DNA from 2 places in the Paenibacillus sp. FSL K6-1230 genome. Region 2 is predicted to be linked to the other one. Evidence: riboswitches for the same ligand, from Rfam matches in the RefSeq annotation. Region 2 holds a riboswitch; the other holds the start of a gene.
What was found. A riboswitch is a leader RNA that binds a small molecule or an ion and turns the genes downstream of it on or off. The one in region 2 is predicted to bind cobalamin.
Positions count from the first base shown of each region.

Region 1: another riboswitch for cobalamin. It lies ahead of MKX74_RS05935 (ABC transporter substrate-binding protein); the one in region 2 lies ahead of MKX74_RS17385 ((2Fe-2S) ferredoxin domain-containing protein).

Region 1 is NZ_JBBOCK010000001.1:1,356,028-1,359,134, reverse strand. It holds gene MKX74_RS05940 (FecCD family ABC transporter permease) at 1-732, opposite strand, end outside; gene MKX74_RS05935 (ABC transporter substrate-binding protein) at 729-1,718, opposite strand; cobalamin riboswitch at 1,872-2,072, opposite strand; gene MKX74_RS05930 (histidine phosphatase family protein) at 2,176-2,850, opposite strand; gene cbiB (adenosylcobinamide-phosphate synthase CbiB) at 3,008-3,107, opposite strand, start outside.
Region 2 is NZ_JBBOCK010000001.1:3,936,487-3,939,593, forward strand. It holds gene MKX74_RS17375 (MarR family winged helix-turn-helix transcriptional regulator) at 1-354, shown strand, start outside; gene MKX74_RS17380 (NAD(P)H-dependent oxidoreductase) at 606-1,193, shown strand; gene MKX74_RS17385 ((2Fe-2S) ferredoxin domain-containing protein) at 1,396-1,773, opposite strand; cobalamin riboswitch at 1,998-2,193, opposite strand; gene MKX74_RS17390 (ABC transporter ATP-binding protein) at 2,414-3,107, opposite strand, start outside.

The sequences.
Region 1 (3,107 bases), 2.6 Mb from region 2:
GTCTACCTTCACACCTACATGAGCGGCCTGACGCTCCCCGAGAGCCAGAATGTTCAGCACCCGAGCGCGATTCCACAGAAACAGGATGCCGACTAGCACATAGGGGAGTAGCAGGAATACATAAGGCCAGCCCTTCAGACTGAGACTTCCCATGGTCCAGAATAGAATCTCATTGACCGTCTCCTTGGACATAGCTGTTAGAAATGATACAACCGCACCCAGAAAGGACTGCATGACCACCCCGGACAAGATCAGGCTATTCGTGGGAATCCGCCTACCTTCCCGAGCCAGCGTAATGACGGCCCATAGGGTCGTAACTCCTGTAACAAAAGCGATCATCGGCAATGTCCATAGACCGAAGAAGGCATACTGCAATCCCCAATAAATCAGTACCGCTGCCCCAACAGCCGCCCCCGAGGACACCCCTAGGGTAAAAGGGTCCGCCAGCGGATTGCGTAGCACTCCCTGAAAAGCGGCTCCTGCCAGCGACAAGGCTGCACCAGCTAGCATACCCAGCAATACGCGGGGCAAGCGCACCTGCACAATAATCTGCTCAGCGGAAGCCTCCCAATAAGGCGTAATACTTTCCTTCAGCCAGGGAAGCTGATGCCCCAGAATGCCTGCAATATGAGAGATGGGTAGATGCACTGAGCCAATCCCCAGGCAGACGAGCAACGTCAAAAGGAGCAGCGCGCCACCAAGCGCTCCATAGCCTGCTAGTGAACGGATCATTTGAAGATTTCAGGATAGATTGCTTTGGCAACCTCCTTGAGTCCTTCCGTGACACGCGGGCCTGGACGGCTGATCAGATTATCCTCCAGTCCGAATACGCGGTTGTTGCGGATCGCATTAATCTTCGACCAACCCTGTCTCCCCTTGATGATCTGCTCCAGCGTCTCTCCAGTCTTCGAATCCACTACATTACTGCCGTATAGAATAACATCTGGATTCGCAGCAATCACCTTCTCTTCACTGATCGGATTCCAGCCCGTCATGTCTGATGCTATATTCATACCGCCAGCCAGCGTAATCATTTCATCCATGAATTCGCCCTTACCGACCGTCCAGCCTGGCGAGAACTCGACATACACCTTCAGCCGCTGGTCTTCTCCGATATTTTTGACGCCTTCCTTCACCGCAGCAATATCCGCCTTCATTTGATCCGTCACGGCTTGAGCTGCTACCTGACGATCTGCAATCTGTCCATAGAGCGTAATATTAGCCATCACATCGTCGAAGGTCTTGGGATCTGTCTTGAAAATCTGGATGCCAAGCGATCTTAGCTTGTTGGTAGCTTCTTCGCTTAATGAGATACCCGCAAATACTATATCCGGTTGAGCGGCAATGATAGATTCTTCATTCGGCTTTGTAATGCCACCCATTTTGGGCTTGTCCAGCGCTGCCTGCGGGTAATCATCGTAATCTGACACCCCAACGATCTCTTCATCCAGTCCAATAGCAAAGAGTGCCTCCGTCTCCGCCGGGGAGACAGATACGATTCGCTCCGGTGCTTTCTCGAAGGTGAATTCATGCCCTGTCGCATCCTTGACAGTAAGCGGATATTCCGTAGGACCGGCCTCCACCGCCTGTTGCTGCTCCTGCTCTGCACCTTGCTGCGTCGTCCCCTGATTCGCTCCGTTGCCACATGCTGCAAGCCCCAGTACGAGTAGTAAGGACAGCAGCCCCGTCATCCATATCTTCATTGTTCTCGTCATTATGATCTCTCTCCTGTCTTCTTTAATAAAATGGAAAACAAAAAACCGGACCTCTCACGAGGACCGGGTCGTTATAGTGTTCATTCCAGTGTATACGGCATGATCCTGCTGTATGGAACATCACTAAATACACGCCGTCCTTTCCTCGAAGGATCGTGGTACCAAGCAGAGTAGGCAGGTCTCCTGACTTGCTGGGTGCAGCATCCCGGCAGCCTTCCCGTCATCTTCCGCTGACAGTGGCATATTGCCGACATCCCCTAGCATACAGTGGCGGGACCGTGCCGGAATTGCACCGGCTTCCCTTTTCACAGCCTGCACTACATCTGCCACAGGCTGACCTAATCCGCTGAGATTATTGTAACATGGACAGCTTCCCTTGCACTTACTTAGTGATTATAGGCCAAATAAGATAGGCTTACAACCGCCAGCTACTGGTACAAGTGAACAAAAAACAACTTCCTTATTCCAGCTCTACAGGTCCAAGGTAGCTTCCGATGATGCCATCTGCTGTAAACGTAAGCTCTAGTCGGACAACCCCTCCCGGCTCCACCTGTACATCCCAGAAGTCTAACCCGGCAACGGTCATGGCAGCCAACTGACGAATAACTCCGCCATGGGTAACAGCCAGAACGGACAAAGGAGTCAAAGATGGCAAAGTGACTAAGAGAGTCGAGCCCTGCATATCCATCTGATCCACAGATGGGACCTGACCGCACAACAGCCGCAATGTATCCACAAAAGAGAGCATCCGGGCTTCCATGCTACTCCAGCTCTCACCCTGTGGTGGCGTGAATCGACGTGGATCATCAATCCAGGCTCGATATAGCGGGATCTCCTTAAGCGTAGCATAGGTCTCTCCCTCCCACGCGCCGAAATGCAGCTCACGCAGCCTTTCATCACGAATCGTCTTGGGCAGCAGCGCTGGAGCAGCACACTCCAGCGTCTCCAGACATCGCCGGAGATCACTGCTGTAGATACGGTCAAAGCTCTGCGCGGAGAGCCAACAGCCCAATGAACGAAGCGAATCATGTGCTTCTGCCAATAGCGGCTCGTCCGTGTGTCCTAGATAGCGTTTCTCCCGGTTCCACTGTGTAGCTCCGTGGCGAACCAGCGTTAGCTCCACTTTGTCGCGCATCGCTCGATCTCCTTTCCCATCCAAGGTGAATGGTGTAATATCCACATTCAATGATCTTGATTCATGGACCTCATAATCCGACACTGCTGAACGAAATGGATAACAAACCTCCAGATCAGCCTTTATTCATAAGTTATCCTGAGCTACACTAATTGACTTATGCGATGAGAAGCCAGATGACTGTAACAGCTAGACACAAGCCAACAAATAGATTACAGACTACGAACATAAGTCTTACTGTTCGGCGTATATGCTCA
Region 2 (3,107 bases):
GAGAAGCATCAGATCTTTGATATTGTCCCCTCTCATGGAGATATCCTGCTTCATCTCTACCAAGAGGATGGATTGTCCATCAAGACACTGGCTGACAGGATTCACCGTACCCAACCAACTGTGACAGTCCTGGTAGATAAGCTACAAAAGTTCGGCTACGTTCAGCGAATCAAGAGCCATCAGGATAGTCGTGTAACGTTAATTCATCTGACGGATAAGGGAAGAGAACTGGAGCCTGTATTTCGAGACATTTCAGACACCTTGAATCAAGCCATTTATGGCAGTCTAAGCCCGGCCGAGCAGGAGCAACTGGAAGTATGGCTAGGCGATATTTTGCAGCGTTTATCGACATAAGATGTGCGCTGTCTTTTTTTAACGAAATACATTGATGTCTATGCAATTAATGATTATCATGCGGCATAATGCACGCGCCACAGGCCATTCGTCGAAATGAGGTTGAACGATCATTGCGCAACAGAAGTTGCAAACAAGCACTTCAGGATTGAAGGCATTGGCCCATTTCAAGGCAGAGTCGCCATGTTGGATAGCTATGCAAAATGCTCATATAATATAGTACCTATATTCAATTTAATGGAGGAATCTAGATGAAACATGTAATCGTATTTGCACACCCGCACACTGACAGCTTTAACCGAGCCATTCTGAACACTACAGTTCAGGCCCTGGAGAGTAACGGGCATGAGGTCATCGTTCGTGACCTGTATGAACTGAATTTTGAGCCTGTACTGACTTCTGCAGACACAGCCGCGATGAGAGCAGGACAGACACCTGAGGATATTAAGACCGAGCAAGACTACATCACGGCAGCAGACATCGTGACCTTCATTTATCCGATCTGGTGGACAGGGCTCCCAGCCATTCTGAAGGGATATGTAGATCGGGTATTTGCCTACGGCTACGCATATGCTTATGAAGAGGCAGGCATTGCCAAGCTGCTCAAGGGTAAACAAGGCCTTATCATTAATACGCACGGAACACCGAAGGAGGTATACGACTCCATTGGCATGACGGATGGTCTGAAGATTACGTCCACGACTGGTATTTTTGATTTTGTCGGTATTGAATCCGTGGACCACCTTCTCTTTGGTGGAATTGGTAGCCTGAGCGAGGAAGCCTATGCTGATATTTTGAGCCAGATCAAAAACCGTATCAGCACACTGTTCCCTCAATAAGTCGAGCAGCTCATGAAGAAGCAATCTCCTCAGACTGCACTATTCAGCATTAGCAGAGCTTGATCAGTTGCACTAACAGCTACAATTCATGAACAAGGAAACAATATAAAGAAAAAACAGGGCTCAGAGGTCAATCACTGTATCATATGTGATATGACTCTGGCCCTTTATCTTCTTACAGAAACATGGCAAGGCTTCCCCTCTACTTGGCAACAGCCTCGGCACTGAAGCGCTCGAATCTGTACTTGAGTAGTCGCTCAGGCAGAGCCTGCAAGCGTTCCTCGTCTCTGGAGGCAACCGCCCAGTCGATTAGAGCATCATAGTCCGCCTCTTCTTCTATCCGTCCAAGCCAGATCGGGCCTTCCGGTGTCTGGATGGACACGACATTCGCAATGTCACACGGGCCAAGACAGCCGGTAATCGTGAGCTGTACGGATTTCAGCAGCTTCTCTTCCTTCCATCTACTCTTCAGCCGATCCATGGGAATACCTGGCTTGCCCTTCTCCGTTCGTCCGCAGCAGCAGCCGTTGCAGACCATCACTTGTCCTAATACTCTTCGTTTCGTTGTCACCTGTTCCATTTGCCCATTCACTCCTGTCCAATTGATTCCCCTCAACACACAACAACACCCCTGCATCCTTATCGGATCAGGGGTGTGTACATACGGAAATAAGCCTGCCAATACTGAGCTACCACAACAGGAGCCTCAGCATTAGGCAATCCTTCCTCCGGCATCTGGCATAGCGGGGCTTTCCCACACTAGCTACGAGATGCTATGTACACCGTTCCTTTCCTCGAAGGGGGTGCTGCTATCGACTTCAGGTAGGTCTTCTGGCTCCCGGATCTATACACAGTCTCCTGTCTTCCCCGGCCAATTGGCAGAGTGACTTGTCTTGGAGTTGTGCTCCCCGGTTACAGCGGCGGGACCGCTAGGGATTCTCACCCTATTCCCTGTTACCCTTTGTGAGATCACAAAGGCACCTGAATTCTAAATATGTTCTAGCTATACAAGCTATGCCAACATTCCACAAATCTTACGTAAGCTGAATCTGTACAGACTGGCCATGAGCTTATTCTGCAATCAAGATGGCACAGTCGCTGTATAGCTAACAGCTAATGGTATTGACACTTCTCCTCATTATATAGAATGATTCCAGCCTTGACGAGCCCCATTTAGACTAAGAGTTCAAAGCTACCGCTTCTGACATAAATCATACGCATTAGCTGACGTTCGTAAATTGACTTGTGTACAACGATGCATAGAACCCCTTACGCTCAAGCAGCTCTTGATGCGTACCCTGCTCGGCAATTCGGCCATCCTTCATAACCAGAATCAGATCCGCATCCTGAATGGTACTCAAACGGTGGGCAATGACGAAGCTCGTTCGGCCTTCCATCAATGTCTTCATAGCATCCTGAATATACATTTCGGTACGCGTATCCACGCTACTCGTCGCTTCATCCAGAATCAGAATGGCAGGATCGGCCAGAATCGCTCTGGCAATCGTTAATAATTGACGTTGCCCTTGGCTCAGATTACCTCCAGCTACCCCCAGATCCGTATCATAGCCATCAGGCAGACGTGAGATAAAAGCATCAGCATTCGCCAGACGTGCCGCCTGTACCACCTCATCATCGCTCGCATTCAGTCGTCCAAAGCGGATGTTTTCCCGGATGGAGCCCGAGAAGACATGCGCGTCCTGCAGCACCATGCCCAGTTGTCTGCGGAGGCTATTTTTGTCCATTTCCTCAATCGGTATATCATCAATACGAATACTTCCGCTGTCGATATCATAGAAGCGTGTCAGCAGATTGACGATCGTAGTCTTCCCAGCGCCCGTAGGTCCCACAAGAGCAATCTTCTGCCCTGCCTGCGCCTCAAAGGATACATCCGTCAGTATAGGATTGTCTGCA